Regions from separate parts of the Flavonifractor sp. An4 genome, predicted to be linked through region 1. Evidence: predicted binding sites of a transcription regulator. Region 1 holds the regulator's gene; each other region holds the start of a gene.
What was found. The regulator HrcA, encoded in region 1, represses chaperone genes, less so after heat shock. The targets are predictions, from matches to a motif close to TGTTAGCACTCNNNNNNNNNGAGTGCTAACA.
Positions count from the first base shown of each region.

Region 2: the regulator HrcA is predicted to act here: its motif matches at 2,556-2,586, upstream of clpB (ATP-dependent chaperone ClpB).
Region 3: the regulator HrcA is predicted to act here: its motif matches at 1,702-1,732, upstream of B5F94_RS09170 (Hsp20/alpha crystallin family protein).
Region 4: the regulator HrcA is predicted to act here: its motif matches at 1,367-1,397, upstream of htpG (molecular chaperone HtpG).

Region 1 covers NZ_NFIL01000008.1:70,286-74,621, reverse strand. Annotated here, with positions in the region: gene B5F94_RS05520 (MATE family efflux transporter) at 1-1,005, shown strand, start outside; gene B5F94_RS05515 (MBL fold metallo-hydrolase) at 1,002-1,763, shown strand; gene B5F94_RS05510 (GNAT family N-acetyltransferase) at 1,798-2,265, opposite strand; gene hrcA (heat-inducible transcriptional repressor HrcA) at 2,491-3,543, shown strand; gene grpE (nucleotide exchange factor GrpE) at 3,560-4,099, shown strand; gene dnaK (molecular chaperone DnaK) at 4,143-4,336, shown strand, end outside.
Region 2 covers NZ_NFIL01000004.1:67,188-71,523, forward strand. Annotated here, with positions in the region: gene clpB (ATP-dependent chaperone ClpB) at 1-2,470, opposite strand, end outside; gene B5F94_RS03260 (MATE family efflux transporter) at 2,680-4,050, shown strand; gene B5F94_RS03265 (hotdog fold domain-containing protein) at 4,105-4,336, opposite strand, start outside.
Region 3 covers NZ_NFIL01000018.1:14,421-18,756, reverse strand. Annotated here, with positions in the region: gene gdhA (NADP-specific glutamate dehydrogenase) at 1-336, opposite strand, end outside; gene B5F94_RS09180 (DUF3185 family protein) at 593-775, opposite strand; gene B5F94_RS09175 (AAA family ATPase) at 1,009-1,602, shown strand; gene B5F94_RS09170 (Hsp20/alpha crystallin family protein) at 1,888-2,331, shown strand; gene B5F94_RS09165 (helix-turn-helix domain-containing protein) at 2,570-2,941, shown strand; gene B5F94_RS09160 (NADH peroxidase) at 3,268-3,810, shown strand; gene B5F94_RS09155 (vWA domain-containing protein) at 4,211-4,336, opposite strand, start outside.
Region 4 covers NZ_NFIL01000057.1:173-4,508, reverse strand. Annotated here, with positions in the region: gene htpG (molecular chaperone HtpG) at 1-1,324, opposite strand, end outside; gene B5F94_RS14820 (hypothetical protein) at 1,446-2,876, opposite strand; gene B5F94_RS14815 (IS110 family transposase) at 3,165-4,336, shown strand, end outside.

The DNA of each region.
Region 1 (4,336 bases):
AGCTACGCCCGCATCGTAGGCCCCTCCTACCTCTTTAACAGCCTCACCGGTGTGTATGTGGGCGCCCACCGCTCCATGGAGAACCCCAAACTGGGCATGATCGTCTTTGCCACCTCCATGGCCACCAACACTTTCCTGAACTGGGTGTTCATCTTCGGCAACCTGGGGGCCCCCGCTCTGGGGGTGGAGGGTGCAGCCTTTGCCACCCTGCTCTCCCGTATCCTGGAGTTCGGCATCACCATGACCTATGCCCTCACCAACAAGCGGTTCCAGCTCAAGCCCACTCTCATGTTCCGGCCGGGACGGCCCCTGATCCAGAAGTTCTTCCGCTATTCCGGCCCGGTGGTCCTCAACGAGACCCTGTGGGGCCTGGGCACCTCCATGCACAAGGTGGTCATGGGCCATATGGAAAACTCCACCGAGATCCTGGCTGCCCGGGCTCTGGCAGGCAATCTGGAGGATCTGTGTACCGTGGCCATCTTCGCCGTGGGCGGCACCACCGCCATCATTATCGGCCGTGAGATCGGCGCCGGGCGCCGGGAACACCTCTATGAGATCGGGGCCACTTTGAACACTCTGGCCATGATCTGCGGCCTGGTGATCGGCGGGCTGCTGGTCACCTTCACCCATACCTTCTTCCCCACCCTGGTCTATCCCTTCTTCCATCTGTCCCCCATGGCGGGAGAAATTGCTACCATGATGCTCACCATGATCGGCGTCTGTCTCCCCCTGCGGGCCTTCAACTCGGTGAATACCGTGGGCGTGCTCCGGGGCGGCGGCGACGTGCGGGCGGCCTCCCTCATCGACGTGTGCCCCCTGTGGCTGGTGGCCCTTCCCCTGTCCGCCCTCTTCGGTCTGGTGCTGAAGTGGGGTGTCTTCTGGGTGTATGTGGGCGTTATCATGGAGCAGATCACCAAATTTATTGTGGGTGTGCCCCGGTTCCGCTCCAAGGCCTGGATCAATGACGTGACCCAATATGTGAAGAAAGAGGAGGTCTCCCAATGAAGATCACCGTTCTAATGGAAAACTCCGCCCAGGATGGACTGATTCCCGAGCATGGCCTGTCCTTTTATGTGGAATACCGGGGCGGCCGCTACCTGCTGGATGCCGGAGAGTGCGGCGCGGTGGTGTACAACGCCGCCAGGCTGGGGGTAGACCTTTCAAAGGTGGACAAGGCCGCTCTGTCCCACGGGCACTATGACCACGCCGACGGCTTCAACGCCTTCTTCGCCGTCAATCCCTCCGCCGCCGTCTACGCCCGGCCCCGGATCACCGACCCGGAGATCTGGGCGGAGAAGGAGTACATTGGCGTCAACATGGGGATGTTCTGCCGGCACGAGAAGCGCTTTGACCTGGCGGAGGGACCCCGGGATCTGGCGGAGGGCCTCCACCTGATCCCCGACCGGGTGAAGCATGAGCAGTCCCTGGTGGCTGAGACCTCCGAAGGTCTGGTGGTCCTCAACTCCTGTTGCCACGCCGGAGTGGTGAAGATTCTCACCCAGCTCTCCGAACAGTTCCCCGGCACCCCGATCCGTGCGGTATTGGGCGGCTTTCATCTGATGGGCAAGGAGGGCGTGACCACCCTGGGCCCTACCCCGGAGAAGGTACGATCCATCGCCGCCGCCCTGCGGGATGATTTAAAGGTACAGGACATCTATACCGGCCACTGCACCGGAGATCCCGCCTACGCCCTGCTGGAGGAGGAACTGGGCGACAGGCTTCACCACCTCACCGCCGGAGCGGTGTATGAATTTGCCGACTGAATCAAAAAGGACGCGCCTGCGGCGCGTCCTTTTCTTATAATTCCCGTTCCATTCTAATATCGGACAGTTGAAACCACTTGTCAGAATACGTGACGTATTCAAATCCCAGCTTCTCATAGATCCGCAGGGCAGCCTTCAGCTTGTGGTTGGAGGTGATCACGATGGTCTTTTGTCCCGCGTCCCGGGCGGCCTGGATCACCGCCTCCATCAGGGCGGTGCCAATGCCCCGCTCCCGGTACTCCTCTTTGACGCCGAACTTCAGTGCCTCGCACACACCGTCGCCCTGAAGCTCCAGCATGACCATGCCCACAATCTCCCGGCCGCAGCGGGCCAGCAGCACACGGCCGCCCCCGGCGATAAAGCGGTGCGGATCGGCCAGCATCTCCAGGTCTACCGGCTCCAGCAGGTCATACTCCAGCAGCCAGGGCAGAGAGATGTCCTCCAGATCCTGTTTGTAGCGCTCCTCGTAGTCAATGATCTCCACGGGCACCGTTCCGTCCACAGAGACACCCCTCCTGTTTGCAAGTATTGTTCCTTATTGGATAGAATACCATTGAACGGCTCCCGCGTCAACCGCTCTGATTTGCATTCTGAAGGTCTGTCTGCTATCTTTTCTTCGTTCACATTTAATTTACAACCCTGCCTATTGACTTTTTTCCCGGACGGTGCTACATTATCTTTAGCACTCAGGTAGTATGAGTGCTAAATCAAAAGTGAGGTGGCCGCTATGGATTTAACCGAACGCAAAAAACGAATCCTGCGCGCCATCATCGAAAGTTACATCCAGTCGGCGGAGCCGGTGGGTTCCAAGGCCATTGCCTCTTCCATCGGCATGGAGATCTCTTCCGCCACCATCCGAAACGAGATGGCGGATCTGGAATCTCTGGGACTGCTGGAAAAGCCCCATACCTCCGCCGGACGCATCCCCTCTCCCAAGGGGTATCGGTTCTACGTCAACGAACTGATGGAGGAGCACAAGCTCTCCCTTCAGGAGACCGAGCGCATCAACCAGGCCCTGCGGATGAAGATGCAGGAGCTGGACCGGGTGCTGGACCAGGCCGGCCGGGTGGTGTCTCAGTTGACCAACTACCCCGCCTTTGCTCTGTCCTCCGGCATGAGCCGGGTGACGATCCGCCGGTTTGACCTTCTGATGGTGGAGCACAACGCCTTTATCATCGTGGTAATGACCGACACCAATGTGGTGCGCAACCGGCTGATCCGGCTGCCCTCCGATTTGACGGAGGCTCAGCTGCAGATGCTCAACACCCTGCTCAACGCCACCTTTACCGGCCTGCCTCTGGATGAGATCACGCCGGAGCTGATGCGGGTGGCCCAGCACGCCGCCGGAGAGGCCTACGGGCTCATCTCCTTGGTGGTCTCCTTCGCGATGGAGGTGCTGGAAAGCCTGGAGCAGCGCACCGTCCACACCTCGGGCATCGCCCATCTGCTGGAGCTGCCTGAGTACCGCTCTTTGGAGCGGGCCCAGCCGCTGCTGAGCTACCTCTCCGAGGACGCCGATCCCGCCCGCTTCCCCGTTCCCAAGGACGCCGCCATGAAGATCCTCATCGGCCCGGAAAATGTGGCCGACGCATTGAAGGATACCAGCGTGGTGGTGGCCAGCTACGATATCGGCGACGGAATGCGTGGCGTTATCGGTGTGGTGGGACCTACCCGTATGGATTATGCCAAAATTACCGCCCGCCTTTCCTATCTGGCCGAGGGACTGTCCCGGCTGTTCGGGCAGGGCGAGCTGCCGGGCGGCAGCGACGATCATAAATAGGAGATGAATGCATCCCATGAGTAAGAAAGAGAAACAGCCCGAAGAGGTCATCCCCGAGGAGCAGACCGCGCAGACCGCCGCCCCCGAGGCCGCGGAGGATGCCCCCAATCCCCTGCTGGAGGAGCTGGAGGCTCTGAAGCAGAACCTCACCGACCAGGAGGACAAATTCCTCCGCCTGGCCGCCGAGTACGACAACTACCGCCGCCGCAGCCAGAAGGAAAAGGAGTCGGCCTGGGCCGATTCCAAGGCGGAGACCGCCGCCGCCTTCCTGCCGGTGTACGATAACCTGGAGCGGGCCCTCAAGCAGGACACCGCCGACGAGGCCTATAAGAAGGGCGTGGAAATGACCATGACCCAGCTGAAGGAGGTCCTCTCCAAGCTGGGCATTCAGGAGATCCCCGCCCTGGGCGAGACCTTCGACCCCAACCTGCACAACGCCGTCATGCACGTGGAGGACGAGAACGCCGGAGAGAACACCATCGTAGAGGTGTTCCAGGCCGGTTTCCGCACCGAAGAAAAGGTGATCCGGTTCTCCATGGTCAAGGTGGCCAACTAATTCATGTTAAAAAACAATTTACGATATATTGGAGGAATTGATTATGTCTAAGATCATCGGTATCGACCTCGGTACGACCAACTCTTGTGTTGCTGTTATGGAAGGCGGCGAGGCCGTCGTTATCGCCAACGCGGAAGGCAACCGCACCACCCCCTCTGTCGTGGCCTTCTCCAAGGACGGCGAGCGCATGGTGGGCCAGGTGGCCAAGCGCCAGGCTATCACCAACCCCGACCGCAC
Region 2 (4,336 bases), on a different contig from region 1:
GACGGGCACCGAAAGCAGGATCGTAGGCGCTGTCGATGATGAAGCGCTTGGCAGCGTCAGTGAGGACCACCTTCAGCTGCTTCTCCTCCAGACGGCGGTTGAGCTCGCTTACCAGCAGGTCGATGATGTGGGTGATGTTGTCCTTGGTGAGGGGCTTGTAGAACACAATCTCATCCAGACGGTTGAGGAACTCGGGCCGGAAGGAGTGGCGCAGCAGTTCCTGTACAGCGCTCTTGGCCTCCTCAGTGATCTCGCCATTGGCGTCGATGCCGTCCAGCAGGTACTGGGAGCCCAGGTTGGAGGTCAGGATGATGATGGTGTTCTTGAAGTCCACGGTGCGGCCTTGGCTGTCGGTAATGCGGCCGTCGTCCAGCACCTGGAGCAGGATGTTGAACACATCGGGATGGGCCTTCTCCACCTCGTCGAAGAGGACCACAGAGTAGGGGTGACGGCGGACGGCTTCGGTGAGCTGACCGCCCTCCTCATAGCCCACATATCCCGGAGGGGCGCCGATCAGACGGGACACAGAGAATTTCTCCATGTACTCGCTCATGTCGATACGCACCATGTTTTTCTCGGAGTCAAACAAGGCCTCGGCCAGGGTCTTGGCCAGCTCGGTCTTGCCCACGCCGGTGGGGCCCAGGAACAGGAAGGAGCCGATGGGCCGGTTGGGGTCGGCGATACCGGCCCGGCTGCGCAGAATGGCCTCGGACACCAGACGAACGGCCTCGTCCTGGCCCACCACACGCTGGTGGAGGATATCTTCCAGGTGGAGCAGCTTCTCGCGCTCACCTTCCATCAGCTTGGCCACGGGAATACCGGTCCAGCGCTCAATGATGCGGGCAATCTCCTCCTCGGTGACCTTATCCCGCAGCAGGGAACGGGCTTTGCCTTCGTTGGCGATGGCCTCCTCCGCCTCCAGCTGCTTGCGCAGCTCGGGGATGCGGCCGTACTGCAGCTCGGCGGCCTTGTTCAGGTCGTACTGCCGCTGAGCCTTCTCCAGCTCGGCGTTGGCAGCCTCCAGGTCCTCACGCAGCTTCTGAACCTTGCCGATGGCATTCTTCTCGTTCTCCCACTGGGCCTTCTTGGCGTTGAACTTATCCCGCATCTCGGCCAGCTCCTTCTGGATCTCGGCCAGGTGCTCACGGGACAGGGCGTCGTCTTCCTTCTTCAGGGCGGCCTCCTCGATCTCGTGCTGGATGATCTTACGCTGGATGATGTCCAGCTCGGTGGGCATGGAGTCGATCTCGGTGCGGATCATGGCGCAGGCCTCGTCGATCAGGTCGATGGCCTTATCGGGCAGGAAACGGTCGGTGATATAGCGGTCGGACAGGGTAGCGGCGGCGATGATGGCGCCGTCCTGGATCTTCACGCCGTGGAACACCTCATAGCGCTCCTTCAGGCCACGGAGGATGGCAATGGTGTCCTCCACTGTGGGCTCGTTGACCATAACGGGTTGGAACCGCCGCTCCAGGGCGGCGTCCTTCTCGATATACTGGCGGTACTCGTTGAGGGTGGTGGCGCCAATGCAATGGAGCTCGCCACGGGCCAGCATGGGCTTCAGCAGATTGCCGGCGTCCATGGCGCCCTCGGTCTTGCCGGCGCCCACAATGGTGTGCAGCTCATCGATGAAGAGGATGATACGACCCTCGGACTTCTTCACCTCGTTGAGGACGGCCTTCAGCCGCTCCTCAAACTCGCCCCGGTACTTGGCACCCGCAATGAGGGAACCCATATCCAGAGCGAAGATGGTCTTGTCCTTCAGTGAGCCGGGCACGTCGCCCTTGACGATACGCTGGGCCAGGCCCTCGGCGATGGCGGTTTTGCCTACGCCGGGTTCACCGATGAGGACGGGGTTGTTTTTGCTCTTGCGGCTCAGAATACGGATCACGTTGCGGATCTCATCATCACGGCCGATTACCGGGTCCAGCTTATTTTGCCGGGCCCGCTCCACCAAGTCGGAGCCATACTTCTTCAGGGCGTTGTAGGTGTCCTCCGGGTTGTCGGAGGTGACCCGCTGATTGCCGCGGACGGCGGTCAGAGCCTGGAGCACCCCTTCCTTGGTGACGTTATAGGTACGGAAGAGTTCCTTCAGCTCCCGGTTGGCGGTGTCGATCAGGGCCAGCAGCAGGTGCTCCACCGAGACATATTCGTCCTTCATGGAGGAGGCAATGGACTCGGCGGTATTCAGGCACTTGTCCACATCCTGAGCCACATAGATCTTGCCCTGCTCACGGCCGGAGCCGGAGACACGAGGCAGTTTTTCCACCTCCGCCTTGGTGGCGGCGGTGAAAGAGGGAACGGTGAGACCCATGTTCCCCAACAGCTGGGGAATCAGGCCGGACTCGTCGCTGAGCAGTGCCAGCAGCAGGTGAGGCTGCTCGATCTGCTGGTTACCATATTCCGTGGCCAGACTCTGGGCGGTCTGGACGGCCTCCAGAGACTTCTGGGTATATTTCTGTGCATTCATAAAAAACACTCCTTTCAAGGGGCAGCTTTTTGTTTGTCCTCAGTATAGTCCCCTGCAAAACAAAAATCATGAACGGAGTGTGAATTTTTAGCACTCATATGAAGAGAGTGCTAAAACCTTCGGCGGGTGGAGTGATTTGACAGGATAGCCCCTTTACGAGCGCAGAAAAAAGAGGTATAATGCCGTGGACTGCCTGAAGGAGGAGCGAGATGAAACGGACCAACGATTTGGGGCATGATCCAGTTTTTCGCCTGGTATGTAAGCTGGCCATTCCGACCATGCTGGCTCAGCTGGTCAGCGTACTCTATAGCATCGTAGACCGCATTTACATCGGAAATATTCCGCAGATCGGGGATCTGGCCCTGGCAGGAGTGGGTGTGTGCGGACCTATCGTCACCCTGCTCGGTTCCTTTGCATCCCTGGTTGGATTGGGCGGCTCGCCTATCCTGGCCATGCGGATGGGGGAGGGGAACCGGAAGGAGGCCAGCCGGGTGCTGTCCAACAGCTTCTTCATGCTGTTGGTACTGGCGGTGGGGTTGACAGGGCTGTTCCTGCTGCTTAAGGGGCAGCTGCTCCAGTGGTTTGGCGCCAGTCCGGCCACCTTTGGCTATGCGGATACTTATTTGACCATCTACACCGCCGGCACCTTCTTTGCCCTGATGGCCACCGGCATGAACAGCTTTTTGATCGCCCAAGGCTATTCTGGCCTGGGTATGGCCACAGTGATGCTGGGGGCGGTGCTCAATATTGTGCTGGACCCCATTTTTATCTTTGTTTTAAAGTTGGATGTGGCGGGTGCGGCTCTGGCTACGGTCATCTCCCAGATGGCATCCTGCGCCTTCGTGCTCTGCTCTCTGCTGCGGAAAAAGATGCCGGTGCCCCTGCGATGGGGCGGCTTTGACCGGAAGATCATGATGCGGATCGTCACATTTGGCTTGTCCCCCTTCCTGATCATTGCCACCGACAGCGTGCTGCTCATCGTCCTCAACACAGTGCTCCAGCACTACGGCGGCCCAGAGTTGGGCGACAAGCTGGTGGTCTGCGCCACCATTGTGCAGAGCTATCTGCTTCTCATCACCATGCCCATGGGTGGCCTGACCTTGGGTACTCAGCCGGTGATCAGCTTTAACTACGGGGCGGGCAACGTCGCCCGGATTAAGCGGGCCATGAAATCCATTGTGGGATTGTGCCTGACCTTCTGCGCCCTGATGACTGTGGTGACCTACACCCTGTCTCCGGTGTTTGTCCGGCTCTTTACTCAGAATCCGGAACTGATTGACCGCTCAGTGGGCTATATCAAGGTGTTTACCGCTATGATCCTGCCTCTGGCCGTCCAGTACCCTCTGGTAGATGAGACCACCGCCCTGGGTCATGTGCGGCTGGCGTTGTTCTGTTCTCTGTTCCGTAAGACGGTTTTTCTGGCCTGCTTGCTGCTGCTGCCCGCTCTGGTGTCGGCGGAGGCTACATTCCTGTCTGAGCCCATTGCCGATGTCGTGGCGGCTACCGTCACCACCATTCTGTTCCTTCGTTTCTTCCCCCGTATTCTGGCCGAGCGCAGCGGAACGCCTGCCTCGCAATAAAAAAGTCCGCCGCGAAGAATGCTTCGCGGCGGACTTTTTTCATGTAAGCAGGAATCAATGCTCCTTGCGCTGGCACTTCTTGGGGGTCACGCAGGTGCCCTCAGCAATGGCCACCACAATGGGCTCCTCCAGGAAATCAGCAGCAGAATCGCTGATGTCGGGGCGGGGGACAGCCACCTTGCGGGCCTCAAACTTCATCTTGCGGGAGGTGTTGCCGATGTGAGTGATCTCACCATAGGCCTCGATGAAGTCGCCGGCATACACAGGCGCCTTGAACTCAATGTTG
Region 3 (4,336 bases), on a different contig from region 1:
CAGAAACTTGATGATGGACAGGTTGACGGAGGGATGGAACCGCAGGCCGCCCTTGGAGGGGCCGATGGCGGTGGAGAACTGCACCCGGTAGCCGCGGTTCACCTGGACCTGGCCATGGTCGTCCACCCAGGACACGCGGAACAGCAGGCTGCGCTCAGGCTCCACCATACGGTCCATAATGCCCATCTTGGCCAGCTCGGGCTTCTGATTGTACACGGGCTGGAGGGATTCCATAACCTCGCCTACAGCCTGGAGGAACTCGGGCTCATGGGCGTTCTTCTTGCAGACGCCTTCGTACACGTTCTGAAGGTAAGAATTGGTGATCGTAAATGCCATAATGCCAAACCCCTTTGCTTGGCGGCCCTAGGGGGACCGACCGAAATTTGATTGTGTTCAGCTGTTCAGAGGAACACTTTGCTGTGTTGAAGTTATTATAATTCATAGCGCCATGAAATGCAAGAGAAAAAAGAAGAATTGCATATTTGACGAAAAACACCCGATCCGACCGGTAGGAAGTGCACCAGTTTGACTGCCAGGTTGCAAAGAGGAACGGGCGGTCGCATTGGCGACCGCCCGTGGCATATGTAATACCTTAGTTCTTCTTTTTGCCGACCACCAGCAGGATCACGCCGATGACGATGAACATGGTGCCGGGGTTAGCGGTACCGCTGCTCATGATGCTGGTGAACTGGGCCTCCAGGCTGTTGTTCTGCATAAAACCGTAACCGGCGCAGCCGATACCGGCGATGATCAGAATGATACCCAGGATAAACATATGGACACTCCTTTCTCTTTGTACTCTCTTTTTCTGTTCCCATTGAGGCGGGAAAAGATCATCTGGGCGCAGGGTCCAAATGGCAACTATTATACTCAAGTTCGAAAGAAAGTCAATCGAAAGCCGTAATAAATTTTGCGTGTTAACATAGGATAATAAATATAAGGTATGAAAAACTCTTTGACGGAAGGTGGAAAAAGCATTATACTAAAATCAGGATAGGAGGTGTCCTTATGAAGCATATCGTCATCACCATCGGCCGTGAATATGGCTCCGGCGGACGGCTCATTGCCAAACAGTTGTCCGAGGAGATGGGCATCACGTTCTACGACAAGCAGCTGATCTCCGATGTGGCCAAAAAGACCGGCTTTTCCGAGCACTTTATCCGCAACGCCGAGCATCAGCGCCCCACCAACAGTTTTCTCTATGACCTCTATACCAGCGTACAGACGCCGTCGGTACCCGACCAGGTGTTTATCGCTCAGGCCAAGGTCATTAAGGAGGCTGCTGCCAGAGAGTCCTGCGTCATTGTAGGCCGCTGTGCCGACTATATTCTCCGGGATCAGCCCCGCTGCCTGAAGGTGTTTGTCAATGCGCCTCTGGATCAGCGAATCCGCCGCGTCCGGGAGGAGTACGGTGTACAGGAGAACAATCTGGAGAGCTATGTGATCCGGCAGGATAAAGCCAGGGCCTCCTATTATAACTATTTTGCCACCGGCCGCTGGGGACAGAGTCGGGAATACGATTTGTGCGTCAACAGCCGCATCGGTATCGACGCCTGTGTGGCTGTGATTCGTGCCGCAGCCCAGGCGATTGCCGACAGCTGATTTTTTAAAAAGCCGGAACCCGTTGCACCGCAACGGGTTCCGGCTTTTTTTATGGAAAAAATCTCATAAATTGTGAACAATATTGATTGATTGTGTGAACATTAGCACTCTCCTATTGACAGTGCTAATTCTGGTGTTATAATAAGGCTGTGCTTAGGAAAGAGGACCGAAAGGGAATCGGACCGAGGTACGGTTACAAGAAAACAAAGCAGGTAACAAAAGCTCGCCACCGAGAGGTCCCACTCCCCAGCTACGAGCCGCAGAAGACGAATGGAGGTATGACTTATGTTACCTAGCATTTTTGGTGAGAATTTGTTTGATGAGTTTTTCCAGGACCCCTTTGACCGGATGTCGGTTTTTTCCGATCACAACCCGCTCTATGGTAAGCACGGTAAGAATCTGATGAAGACCGATGTGCGGGAGACTGAGAATACCTATGAGTTGGATGTGGATCTGCCCGGCTTTAAGAAGGATGAGGTCCAGCTGGAACTGAAGGATGGCTGTCTGACAATCAGCGCTGCCAAGGGCCTGGACAAGGATGAGGAGGAAAAGAACGGCCGTTATCTGCGCCGGGAGCGCTATGCGGGCCAGTGCAGCCGCAGCTTCTATGTGGGCGATCATGTGGAAGCCAAGGATGTCTCCGCTAAGTTTGAGGATGGCATTCTGAAGATTACCCTGCCCAAGATGGTTCAGCAGCTGCCTGTGAACCACACCATTGCCATCGAGTAAGCAAGTATTAAAAATGGGCGCGCTGCATATTGCAGCGCGCCCGTTTTTTTGACATACGGGATCTTTACCAAGGAGCCCTTGAATCTGTTCTGCCGGCTATGGTATGATGATTTCGCTTGAAAAGCCCTTTGGCAACCAGCGGTTGCGGAAGTTCAAGCCAAACTTTATGGCGAAAAACCGGATGGTTTGATAGGCTGAACCTGTCCGGTAAGGCCGGAAGAAAGGATGGCGAGAAAGAATGACCTTGGGAGAGCGGATTCTGAATTACCGCAAGCGCGCAGGTATGTCTCAGGAAAAACTGGCCGAACTGCTGGGGGTGTCCCGTCAGGTGGTGAGCAAGTGGGAAGGCGATGCTGCCCAGCCGGAACTGGATAAGATTGTGGCACTGGCCAGGCTGTTTGGGATTACCACGGACCAGCTGCTGCTGGGAGAGATGCCAAATCCGGGGCCGCCCACAGAGGCTGCGCCTGAGAAGAGAGAACCCAGATGGTATCTGCTGGGGATTTTGCCGCTGGCGGTGGGCGCGTATTTACTGATCCGGGGAGTGCTGCAGCTTTCTGCGGTGAGCGGCTTGTGTGAGTTTATGAAGTTACCCGGATTCCTGTCATAGGGGGATAAGAGAATGGATCTTGATCTTTATAATAGTAGTATGGACCGTGTGATGTCTTTTATGTATGGTCCTATCATTACTCAGATCGTACTGGGCGGAATCCTGGTAGCAGCAGGGGTGTTAATCCTGGTCCTGGGGCACCGCCGTTATCGACGGAAATATGGAAAGTAAGAGGAAGTAAAAAAGTTTTTTGAATTTGAAAAAAACACTTGACGGCAGAGTTAAGTTGTGCTATCTTAATATCAGAAATGATAATCATTACTGATTAGCACTTCCGGCTAACCCGAAATGAAATAAAATGAATGACAAATTAGGAGGAAAATCACATGAAAAAGTGGGTCTGCTCTGTTTGCGGTTATGTTCACGAAGGGGATTCCGCCCCTGATTTCTGCCCCATCTGCAAGGCTCCCAAGGAGAAGTTCGTGCTCCAGGGCGGCGATAAGACCTGGGCTTCTGAGCACGTGGTAGGCGTGGCCAAGGGCGCTCCCGAGGAGATCATCCAGGGCCTGCGTGAGAACTTCCAGGGCGAGTGCTCTGAGGTTGGTATGTACCTGGCTATGGCCCGTGTGGCTCACCGCGAGGGCTATCCCGAGATCGGCCTGTACTGGGAGAAGGCTGCCTACGAAGAGGCTGAGCACGCCGCTAAGTTTGCCGAGCTGCTGGGCGAGGTCGTGACCGACTCCACCAAGAAGAACCTGGAGATGCGTGTGGACGCCGAGAACGGCGCTACCCAGGGCAAGACTGACCTGGCTAAGCTGGCCAAGCAGCACAACCTGGACGCCATCCACGACACCGTTCACGAGATGGCTCGCGACGAGGCCCGCCACGGCAAGGCTTTCGAGGGCCTGCTGAAGCGTTACTTCGGCTAATTGAAACCGCATAAATAAGCACTTTTTGAGAGGGAATGGGGAAACCTGTTCCCTCTCTTTTTGCGCCTCCGCCGCTCCATTGTGGATATTTTTGTGGCATTTCTTTCTTTTCCATCCGTGAAAACTTTCCACATGTGGATATTCAGTTTTTTGCCCTATATCAAGCGGTTTTTACCGCTTAATACCGAAAAATAAAGAGAAATTAACAACTTTTGAGAAGTTTTTGCTTTGCCAGGACAAAAATCAAGAAGTTTTGAAGCGTTTTCCTTGACTTTCACCGATTTTTTGAGCTGCCAAAGCAAAAAATCCCTGCCGCTGATTGCTTTTCACCGCGATCCTTTCATCTTGCAGCCGTTTTCCGGCTGCTTTTTTCTTGCTCCCATTATACCGCATGTTCCGGTTAAAGTACAGGTTTTACGATAACCTTCGCATTGCTGGAGGCGGGATCAAAGAGCTGAATCGCTTTGGTGAAGGCGTCTGCATGATTGGTAGTGCCTCCGGCGGTCAGGCTGTACACTGCGCTTTT
Region 4 (4,336 bases), on a different contig from region 1:
GGTCCTCGGGCATCCGCTCCTTGTACTCGGCCAGGGTGGTCAGCTTGCCCTCCCTGGAGGACCAGAACAGCAGCAGGTCGCTGAGCAGGTCCTTGTGGACGCCGTAGTCGGCCACCACACCCATCTTGATCTGGGGACCGAAGGCCTTCCAGAAGGTCTCGTACTTCTCCCGGTCCTCCTTCTGGAGGCGGAGCAGCTCGGCCTTGATCTTCTTCTCCAGGTTGTTGGCAATGACCTTCAGCTGGCGGGTGTGCTGGAGCATCTCGCGGGAAATGTTCAGGGAGAAGTCCTGGGAGTCCACCACGCCCTTGACGAAGCGGAAGTGCTCGGGCAGCAGGTCGGCGCACTTGTCCATGATGAGCACGCCGGAGGAGTAGAGCTGCAGGCCCTTCTCATATTCCCGGGTGTAGAAGTCATAGGGGGCGTGAGAGGGGATGTAGAGCATAGCCTTGTACTCCACGGTACCCTCGGCGGAGACGTGGATCACGCTCAGGGGGTCCTCCCAGTCGCCGTACTTCTCCTTGTAGAACTGGTTGTATTCCTCGGGCTTGACCTCGCTCTTGGGCCGCTGCCACAAGGGCACCATGGAGTTGAGGGTCTCCCACTCATCATAGTCCTCCCACTCGGGCTTGTAGTCGTCGCCGGCGTCCTCCGGGCGAGGCTTCTGGCGGGACTTGTGCATGAGCATGACGATGGGGTAGTGGATATAGTCGGAGTACTTCTTCACCAGATCGGCGATGCGGTACTGCTCCAGATACTCGTCGTAGTGGTCGTCGTCGGTGTTGGCCTTGATGTGGAGCACGATGTCGGTACCCACCTTGTCCTTCTCGCAGGGCTCGATGGTGTAGCCGTCGGTACCGTCAGACTCCCACTTCCAGGCCTGGCCGGCGCCGTAGGCCTTGCTGGTAACGGTAACATGGTCGGCCACCATGAAGGCGGAATAGAAGCCCACGCCGAACTGACCGATGATGTCGGTGGTATCCCCCTCGGCCTTCTCCTGCTTGGCCATCTCCTGCTTAAACTGGAGGGAGCCGCTGCGGGCGATGGTGCCCAGGTTCTGCTCCAGCTCCTCCTTGGTCATACCGATGCCGTTGTCGCTGATGGTGAGGGTACGGGCGATCTGGTCGGGGGTGAGGGTAATCTTCAGCTCTGACCGGTCCAGGCCCACCTTGTCGTCGGTGAGGGCCTTATAGGCCAGCTTGTCCATGGCGTCGCTGGCGTTGGAGATGATCTCCCGCAGGAAGATCTCCTTGTGGGTATAGATGGAGTTGATCATCAGGTCCAGCAGTCGCTTGGATTCCGCCTGAAATTCTTTCTTTTCCACGATGAATGCCTCCTGTATATGAAAGTGTTTTTAAAAACATAGCGTTAGCACTCAATTATCCAGAGTGCTAACGCTATCATAATCCTTCGTATGAAAAATTGCAAGGGGGTTCAAGAAATGTTTACAATTCCTCTCCCGGCGTCCACAGGGCGGCCCGGAGAGCCTCCACGCTGTCAAAGTGGCTCAGGGGGCCGTCGTCCGTCGGCTCTCCCAGCCGGAGCACTCCGGTGGGCTGGCCGCCGATGGTCACCAGATAGGTGGCCTGCCAGTCCAGGCCGTGGACCCGCAACTGGCTGTCCACATAGGCGCCCCCGGCCAGCAGTTGGGGAGCCCGCTCGGGCGGATCGGTGCGGAAGGCCGCACCGATGGTGTAGGCCTTGGCATCCAGAGCAGAAGCCTGGTCCTCCTCCCGGAAGCAGGTCAGCTCCCAGCTCACGAAGCCGCCTTCGCCGCCCACCTGCGCCAGTCGGGCATCGTAGTAGGCGTCGGTCAGTTCCCGGCAGGCGGCGTAGGCCTCCTGGTCGATGTCGTCCGGGGTATCACAGCTGGTGCGAATGAGCTGGTAGAGGGACTCATCCTCCAGGTGGACCTTGCTCCGGGGCAAATTGCTCCCGCCGAAGATCTCCACCACGTTTTCCTCCAGCCCCACCTGGAGATGGAGCGCATCATCCTCGGAGTAGGCTCCCTGATCCTTTGGGGCCAGGTAGCAATCCAGGGTCCATATGATGTCGGTGTCCGAGCCATTGAGGGTGAGATCAGGATGGTCCACCGGGTGGGCCGCCGCGGCCCGGATAAGGTCGGCCAGCTGCTCCGCCTCCAGGGGATCGTTGGGTCCATACCAGCTCACAGAGCCGATATTCTCCCCCTCCAGCCCGGCCAGCAGCTCCAGCAGCTTGTCGGAGGCAGTATTCCGGTGGGACCGGATGTGCCAGTTCTCCCCGTCCTTTCCCAGGGCCAGTTCAATACGGGAGCCGTCCTCCCCCTCGTCAGTCCACAGCAGAGCGGTTCCGGCAGCCTCGTCCACCTGGCCTCCGGCGCACACGAAACAGCCGGGGCCAAAATCGCTGGTGAAGGTATACCAGGCGTCGTATTCCTCCAGATAGGGCACGCCGGAGGTGTCCAGATCGGCGGAGGTGATGCCGGCGTAGCGCTCCAGGGCCTGGTCCACCGAAGCGCGGAGGATGCGGTGGGTGGGCACGGAACCCGGCGAATTCCCCCAGGGGTAGCCGGGCAGGGCTTTCAGGGCATCGGACTCCGCCTCATCTTCGGCGCTCAATGTGCCGTCGCCGGGGAAGTAGTACAAAAAGTCAGCAAAGTCCAGATTTTTCACATCGTCATAATAACAGGTAAAGAAGCAGCTCACCGGGGCAACGTAGGTCACGCCGTCTTGCTCCACCAGGGGTGAGAAGGCCTCGTTGACCCGGTCAATCTCCTCCTGGGTCAGGGGGCGCGGCTCCGCCGCCGGAGAGGGGGATGCAGGGGGCGGTGTCTGTGCCGCGCAGCCGCACAGGGCAAGGGCCAGCAGCAGGGCAGGCAATACCGTGTGTTTCATAACAGTAACCTCCTATTACAATATATTTACGGTTCAAGGCACGGCAGCCAGCCGTGTTTTTTTCCGCATCGTTGCCAAAGCTGTTAGAATGAGAGCGTCTTGGCCTGATGCTCACCTCCAAGGACCAAAGCGTCCGCAGAAAAGTCCGTCAGCCAGCCTCTCATTCGCAGCGTTCGATTTATGCAGGTTGTTGGCCACATTGGTGCGCCCGTGTCATCAAATAGATTGGATCGGCAATGATGAAATGGCTGGTCGCCAAAGACAAATCCATGACGAGGAGCGTTGTACATGAACAATGTGGCAGGGATCGATGTTTCCAAGGGAAAGAGCACGGTGTCTGTTCTCCGTCCCTTTGGGGAAGTGGTGGCAAAGCCGTTTTCTGTTGGTCACACCGGCAGTGAACTCAAGGAGCTGGCAGACTACTTGAAAAGCCTGGACGGTGAGACGCGGGTAGTCATGGAGCACACCGGGCGCTACTATGAGCCGGTGGCCCGCTTTCTCCATGAGGAGGGCATCTTTGTTAGCGCGGTCAATCCTAAGCTCATTAAAGACTACGGAAACAACACCCTGCGAAAAGTGAAAACAGACAAGGCAGACGCCAGGAAGATTGCCCGCTATGGGCTTGACAACTGGGTGGAATTGCGCCAACATACACCCATGGACACGATTCGTATGCAGCTGAAAACGCTGAACCGGCAGCAAGGTCTGTACTCCAAAACCAAGACGATGATGAAAAACAACCTCATCGCCCTCCTGGATCAGACCTATCCCGGTGTTAACGCCCTGTTTGACAGCCCTGTCCGAGAGGATGGCAGCCAGAAATGGGTGGACTTTGCCATGGCCTTTTGGCACGTGGACTGTGTGCGGGCTATGAGCCTCACTGCCTTTTCCGAGCGCTACCGCAAGTGGTGTAAACGCCACGGCTACAACTTCAGCCAGAGCCGGGCCGTGGAGATCTACACGGACGCCCAGGATCTCATCGCCATGCTCCCAAAAGACGCCTTGACCAAAACCATGATCCGACAGGCCATTGACGCGCTGAACGCCGTTTCCAAATCTCTGGAGCAGCTCAAGGCTGAAATGCGTACTCTGGCCGCCCAGCTCCCGGAATATCCCGTTGTTATGGCTATGCGCGGCGTAGGCGATTCTCTCGGCCCCCAACTCATGGCGGAGATTGGGGATGTGACCAGGTTCACACACCGGGGAGCCATTACCGCCTTTGCCGGTGTTGACCCGGGCGCTGACCAGTCCGGCGCCCACGAGGCCAAAAGCAACCACACTTCCAAAAGCGGGCCGCCGGAGCTACGCCGCGCCCTGTTCTTGGTTATGGACTGCCTGCTGAAAACACAACCGGAAGACGACCCGGTGTACCGCTTCATGGACAAGAAACGCTCAGAAGGCAAGCCGTACCTGGTCTATATGACAGCCGGGGCCAACAAGTTTCTGCGCATCTACTACGG